DNA from 3 places in the Allobosea sp. TWI1241 genome. Region 2 is predicted to be linked to each of the others. Evidence: riboswitches for the same ligand, from Rfam matches in the RefSeq annotation. Region 2 holds a riboswitch; each other region holds the start of a gene.

Region 1 (2,257 bases), on a different contig from region 2:
CATTCTCGACGATCATCAGGCTGGCCGGCTCCAGCTCGAAGATGTCCACGAAGGCGGTGCGCGGCGCGATCGGCGCCCAGAGGGTGAAGATCTGGTCGAGCGCGACCGGGTCGATGCGGGCGACGACGCCCGGCACCTGCAGCAGCGCCTTGACCTCGGAGGCGAAGTAGAGCGTCCCGCCCTGGCGCGTGTAGAACAGCGGGCGCACGCCCATGCGGTCGCGGGCGATCAGCATGCGCCGGCGACGCGCATCCCAGAGCGCGAAGGCGAAGTCGCCATTGAGCTGCGACAGGCAGGCGTCGCCCATCTCGTCGTAGAGATGCAGGATGACCTCGGTGTCGCTCGCCGTGCGGAAGCGCCGCCCCTTGGCCTTCAGCTGCTCGCGCAGCTCGACGTAATTGAAGATCTCGCCGTTGAAGGCGATGGTCAGCGCGCCGCTCTCGTCGGACATGGGCTGCTGGCCGTCGCCGAGCCCGACGATCGACAGGCGCACATGGCCGAGGCCGACGCCCTCGCCGGTGAAGACGCCGCGCTCGTCCGGGCCGCGATGGGCGATCGCCGCCGCCATCCGTTCGAGGAGCGCCGCCCCGTCACGGGCAGCGCCGACATAGCCGCCAAATCCACACATCTCAGGGTTTGCTTTCGAGCCCGCCAGACCTTGCGTCACCCTAGCCGAGCGGTGCAACCCATATGTTAACGGGCCCGGCCATCGTCGCCTGATGGTAAATGGACCACGCTGCGATTGCGCGAGCGGCGCCTGCCCGGCAGCGGCTCGCGAACCGTCCACAGCCTCCCGCCGCCGCGCAGCGAGCGATTGACAGGGAAGGGGATGGAGATACTAGATATAGGTGTCGATGGTCTCTCGAATCGCAAGATCGGGAGCTAAGAGGGAAGCCGGTGCGAAGCCGGCGCTGCCCCCGCAACTGTCAGCGGCGAGTGTCGAGCCACTATCATGTCACTGAGGCCGCGAGGCCTTGGGAAGACGGGGCCCGACGCGACGACCCGCGAGCCAGGAGACCTGCCAGCGACCTGAGTTTACGTCCTCGGGCGGGGTGTCCCGGTGGTGCGCTGGCAGGTCGCGGGCCTCGATGGGCCGACATGCGCCCTCTCCATGCCTCCGCTCGGCCTTTCCGACCCTCAATCTTGGGGTTGATTGCCGATGTCTCTTTCTCTCGACGCCGAGCGGCCCGCCGCTTCGCCGCCCGCCACCGCCCCGGTGCCGCTTGCCGCACAGGGTGTGCGCGAGCCCGGCTACCAGGTCATCCGCCGCAGCGGCGGGGTGACGCCCTTCGACCCGGCCAAGATCACGCTGGCGCTGACCAAGGCATTCCTCGCGGTCGAGGGGTCCAACGCTGCCGCCTCGCGGCGCATCCACGACGTCGTCGCCGAGCTGACCGAGCAGGTGGTCTCCGGCCTGACCCGCCGGGCCGCCGAGGGCCGCACCTTCCATATCGAGGACGTGCAGGACCAGGTCGAGCTGGCGCTGATGCGCGGCGGGCATCACAAGGTCGCCCGCGCCTATGTGCTCTATCGCGAGGAGCGGGCGCAGGAGCGCGCCAGGGCACAGGCCGAGGCGAAGCCGGCGGCGCAGGCCGCCCCGACGCTGCGCATGACGCTCGCGGACGGCACGCTGGTGCCGCTCGACGTCGCGCGCCTCGACAAGGTGGTGCGCGAGGCCTGCGCCGGGCTGGACGGGGTATCGGCCGAGCCGGTGCTGAGCGAGGCGCGCCGCAACCTCTATGACGGCATCTCGCTCGACGAACTGGCGCTGGCGCCGATCCTCGCGGCGCGGACGCTGATCGAAGCTGAGCCGAACTATGCGAAGGTCTCGGCGCGGCTGCTGCTCGACAAGCTGCGGCGCGAGGCGCTGAGCTTCGTGCACGGCCGGCCCGAGCAGGCGACGCAGGGCGAGATGGCCGGGCGCTATGGCGATTACTTCGCCGGCTATCTCAAGGTCGGTATCGCCAACGAGCTGATCGATCCCGAGCTCGGCCGCTTCGACCTCGCCCGCATCGCGGCGGCGCTGAAGCCGGAGCGCGATCTCCAGTTCGACTATCTCGGCTTCCAGACGCTCTACGACCGCTATTTCCTGCATGTCCGGGGCAATCGCTTCGAGCTGCCGCAGGCCTTCTTCATGCGCGTCGCCATGGGGCTGGCGCTGCGCGAGATCGACCGCGAGGCGCGGGCGATCGAATTCTACGATCTGCTGTCCTCCTTCGATTTCATGGCCTCGACGCCGACGCTGTTCAATTCCGGC
Region 2 (2,257 bases):
GCGGTGACGACGTCGCGGACGCGGTCCTCGGCGAGCCTGCGCACCAGCGCGCGATCGAAGGGGGCACCGGACTCGGTCTCGACGATCTCGGTGGTGATCTTCACCAGCGCGTCGATGTCGTTCTGGCAGAAGATCATCGCCGCCTTGGCGACCACCTCGGCCTTCTCGTCGGTCAGCAGCATGGTCGCGCCTTCCTTGCCGATGCAGCCGAGCGTTTTCGTCCGGATCAGCTCGCGCGTCTTCTCGAGCAGTTCGGCGCGCTCGGCGCGGGCGGTCTTCTCGCGCGTCTCCGCCTCGATGCGCCGGGCTTCCGCCTGGGCCGCGGCGGCGTCCCGCTCGGCCCTTTCCTTGTTGAGCCGCGCCTGGCGCTCGGCGGCGAGACGGTCGGCATTGGCGCGCGCCGCCGCGATCTGGCCGGCGAGGCGGTTGCGGACCGCCCGCTCCAGATCGTTCAGATACGGGCCGGCATAGAAGGCTTGGCCGCCGAAGCCGTAGATCGCGTCATGGGTGGAGATCATCGTCGCGACCGATTGCGAGCAGACGGACAAGGCGCGGGCGATCAGCGGCTGGAAGCTGTCGAACGCGACGGCGCCGTCGAAACCGTCGTCACGGCGCACCACAGAGGTCACGCAGTCCGTCGCGGCCCGGACATAGGGGACATGCTGCTTGCGCTTCTGGGCTTCCGTCTGCGCGAAGGACTGCGCCATGGCTGGTGAGACTGATGCAGCGAGAACCGCCAAAACAAGACGCATACGCATGACCAATCCCCCGAAGCGGGATTGTTTTACCAGTCCTTAACGCTCTGTCGAGTCGGGGCCTGTCCTTGCGTTATGGGCGCGGCTGGGCGGTGTGGAAAAGGCTCGGAAGCGCGGCGCCGGGCCATGGGCGCGATGATCCCGGCGTGGGAGGCAGAGAGGCTCCCGGCGACCGCTCTTCACCTCGTCGCCGCGCTTTCCTTCCGCCGGCGCTGACGCTACAGTCGCCGTCGGAACAGGTTCCGCCTCGAGGCGGATGAAAAGGGAACGCGGTTCGACGCCGCGGCTGCCCCCGCAACTGTGACCGGCGAGCTTCCCTCCACGAAGCCACTGGCGGCGCCTCTCGCGCCGCCGGGAAGGCGGAGACGGTAAGCGCTGACCCGGAAGCCAGGAGACCTGCCCGTTCCTGTCACCTGAGCCCGCGGCACGGGGTGTGCCAGGGTGCGGTCGTCTCCGTGACGGTGACATTCGATGAATGTTGCCGTGCCCGGAGACTGGCGGAGCCCGTTTCCCGTTCTCCCGAGCCCGGCACCGGACGCCCGAAACGCGTCCGGTCGAGCCGTGGAAGGACCGATGTCGATGGGCATCGCGAAGACAGTCGAACCGTCGCGCCGCGCCTTCACAGGCGTGCTTGCCGGCGCCCTGGTGGTCATGGCCGGGCCGGGCGCCGCCCGGCCGGCGGATGCGGCCGGGGCGCAGCGGATCGTGGTGCTCGACGCCGGGATCGCCGGCTACGCCTTCGCGCTGGAGGCGCCGGTCGTCGCCGCCGATCCCCGCTTTCCCGACGCGCGCATCAACCGCCGCACCGGCTTCCCGCCGCTGTGGAACCGGCAGGCCGCGGCACGTAAGGCCGTGGCGCTGCCGGCCGGGGCGGACGGCGTCGATCTCGCGGCGATCCGCGCGGCTGAGCCCGATCTGATCATCGCCGGCGGCCGCAATCCGGGCGGGCTGGCGAGCGCGGGGCGCGCCGCCGATCTCACCGCGATCGCGCCGACACTGGTCGTACCGGCCGACCTGCCGGGCTGGCGCGAGGAACTGGCCTTCGTCGCCGACCTGCTCGGGCGGACGGACAAGGTGCCGGCGCTGATCGCCGCCTTCGAGGCGCGCGCGGCGCAGGTCGCGGGCAAGATCGCGCTGCCGGAGGGCGAGACCGCGCTGCTGCAGGCCAATGCCGGCGGCATCCACGAGGATCCCTTCGCGATTTCTCCCACGAGCGGGCTCGGCCGGACCCTGGCCGGGCTCGGCTTCAGGCTGTTCGATGCCGCTTCCAGGGTGCAGGGCGGGACGCTCGATGCGGACGGGCGCGTGCCGGTGCCGCTGGCGGCGGTGCTCGAGGTCTTCACCGCGCCCAACCTGATCATGGTCTCAAACGGGCCGGTCAGCATGGGCCAGCTCTGCTGCGATCCCGGCTTCCGCCAGCTCGAGGCGGTGATCAGCTACCGGCGCTGGGAGCTCGATGAATCGGCGATACGCCCGGACTATCTCGCGGCGCTGCGCCTGCT
Region 3 (2,257 bases), on a different contig from region 2:
TGTTGATCACGCCGCCGATGTTCTGGCTGCCATAGACCACCGAGGACGGGCCGCGGATCACCTCGATGCGCTCGACATCCGCAGCCGAGAGCTTGGAGAGGTTGGCGGTGCCGGCGCGGCGGCCGTTCATCAGCACCAGCACCTGGCTGCGGAAGTCCTTGCCCTGCCCGTCCGAGGCGCCGCCGCGGATGTTGATCGAGGTCTGGCCCGGCGTCCATTCGCTGAAGAAGCCGACCGCGTTCTCGGCCAGCAGGTCGGTCAGCGACTTCGCGCCGGAACGCTCGATCGTCTGGGCGTCGATGACCTGGACCGTGCCGGGAATGCTGCTGCGCGGCTCGGGCCGGCCGGTGGCGGTGACGACGAGTTCGTCGAGCTTGATCTCCTGCGCCAGAGCCGGCGCGGCGACGAGGCCGCCGGCGAGCGCGGTCGAGGCCAGTGCGGCGCGGGCAGAGGGGCGAAGCAGGCGAATGCGCAGACGGATCATGACAGGGTCCAGACGAGAATGGCCGAGCGGCGATGGCAGGAAAGGCGCAGGCCGCCGGGAACCGGGTCGGCCTGGGCGCAGAGATGGGCGAGAAGCGCGGGCCGGCGGGCATCGTCGGCAGACCAGCCCAGCCGGTCGGCCTGGAAGGCGGCGAAGCGCGGCAGGTCTGGCAGGACCAGCGAGAAGGTCCAGTCGACCGCGACATGGTGGTCGGGCCGGTCCTCGCCTAGCGCGGGCAGGACGCGATCGATGCCGGGCGTCTCGTCCTCGCGATGCCAGTCGCGCGGCAGGCAGGCGGCGAGGATCAGCCCGCGCGGCGCGGCCTGCGCCGGCACCAGCCAGACGATGTGGCGCCGGGACCATTGCCGGCAGCGCGCCAGGAAGCGCGCCGGATCGGTCAGGTAACCCGGCATGGTCGCGGCCAGCACGGTGTCGCCCGGCGGGCAGGAGACCGCCGGGTCGTCCCAGCCATGAGGGATCATAGTAGGCGGGCGCGACAAGGCCCCGAGCCGCGCCCGCATGGTCGGCGAAGGCTCGATTGCGGTCCAGCGCGCGCCCGCCGGCGCCAGGGCATCGCCGAGTTGGCCGCCGCCGGCGCCGATGTCGACGAGGTCGCCGATCGCCGGCACCAGAGCGCGGATCGGCGGCACGACGCGCGCGATATAGTCGGAGGTGTCGATCGCGCTGGCATAGAGCGCCAGCGGATCGAGCGGGCCGTCTGGGTCGGTCATGGTGCGCGCGGGCACCAGGGAAGAGGCATGGGCGGTCATGATCGAGCCCATGAATGAAATGTTATATCATTGCAATTCATTTATAGACGCACACTTGCTGCGATCCCCAACGGGATGCAGGCCTGCGCCTCGTCCGGCCTGAACGGCGCGGAAACCGCTTGCTCATCGCGTCAGCCCCTCGCTGCTGCAGACGGAGCTTTCGCGGGCGCTCGGAGACAGAAACGGGCCAGCTTCGCAGCCCGTACGCCCTCACGACCCGCCGGACACCCCGCCAGCGCGACATCATCATGGCGTCGGGGCAGGTCTCCTGGCTCGCGGGTCGCTGCTGTCCGTCCGTCTTCCCGGCACGAGCGCCAGTGACGTCAGGGGCGGACAGCTCACCGCTTACAGTTGCGGGGGCAGCTCCGGCTTCGGCACCGCGCGGCGCCTCACCGGATTCCCTCTTAGCTCCGGATCCTCTCCGGAGACCTCGACAGCGGTAACCTATATGGCGAAATCAGGGCGTCAAGCGCCCGAAGGCTCGCGGCGTCAGCGCGGCCGCAGGCTCTGCTTGCGCCCGCCCGGCGCATAGGCGAGCTCTTCGACCGGCGTGCCGCCAAGCACATGCTCCGCCACGATACGGTCGAGCCCGGCCTCGTCGACGCCGCCGTAATAGGTGCCCTCCGGCCAGAGCTGGAGCACCGGAGCGAGATTGCAGGGGCCGAGGCAACTGGTCTTGGCGCTCATGCAGCCCTCGCCAGCCGTGCGCAGCGACAGACGCTCCTGCTCGTTGCGCAGATGGCCCCAGACCACTTCAGCCCCCGCGGCGAGGCAGGGCCCGCCCATGCAGACCAGCACGCGGCTGCGATGCGCCGGCACGAGCGAGCCTTCCGGCGCGGTCTTCGCCGCCTCGGGCAGCGGCTGGCCGGGCGCGGCGAGCGCATCCGCCAGCAGGGCGCCCGCCGTGGCGTCGTCGGGCAGCAGCCGCGAGAGCAGGATGCGCGGCCAGGGCCGGGAGTCCTTGGCTCGCCAGCGCGCCAGCGTGCGGGTCAGCCAGGCCTGG

What was found. Region 2 has a riboswitch for cobalamin ahead of ABE438_RS16230 (ABC transporter substrate-binding protein). Riboswitches for the same ligand answer to the same signal wherever they lie in the genome.
Region 1: another riboswitch for cobalamin. It lies ahead of ABE438_RS10640 (ribonucleoside-diphosphate reductase subunit alpha); the one in region 2 lies ahead of ABE438_RS16230 (ABC transporter substrate-binding protein).
Region 3: another riboswitch for cobalamin. It lies ahead of ABE438_RS11180 (class I SAM-dependent methyltransferase); the one in region 2 lies ahead of ABE438_RS16230 (ABC transporter substrate-binding protein).

Annotation. Positions count from the first base shown of each region.
Region 1 is NZ_JBDJKW010000006.1:235,639-237,895, reverse strand. Features, by position in the region: gene asnB (asparagine synthase (glutamine-hydrolyzing)) at 1-628, opposite strand, end outside; cobalamin riboswitch at 839-1,040, shown strand; gene ABE438_RS10640 (ribonucleoside-diphosphate reductase subunit alpha) at 1,160-2,257, shown strand, end outside.
Region 2 is NZ_JBDJKW010000013.1:81,812-84,068, forward strand. Features, by position in the region: gene ABE438_RS16225 (hypothetical protein) at 1-707, opposite strand, end outside; cobalamin riboswitch at 976-1,173, shown strand; gene ABE438_RS16230 (ABC transporter substrate-binding protein) at 1,335-2,257, shown strand, end outside.
Region 3 is NZ_JBDJKW010000007.1:93,514-95,770, reverse strand. Features, by position in the region: gene ABE438_RS11185 (TonB-dependent receptor) at 1-484, opposite strand, end outside; gene ABE438_RS11180 (class I SAM-dependent methyltransferase) at 481-1,215, opposite strand; cobalamin riboswitch at 1,496-1,702, opposite strand; gene ABE438_RS11175 ((2Fe-2S) ferredoxin domain-containing protein) at 1,744-2,257, opposite strand, start outside.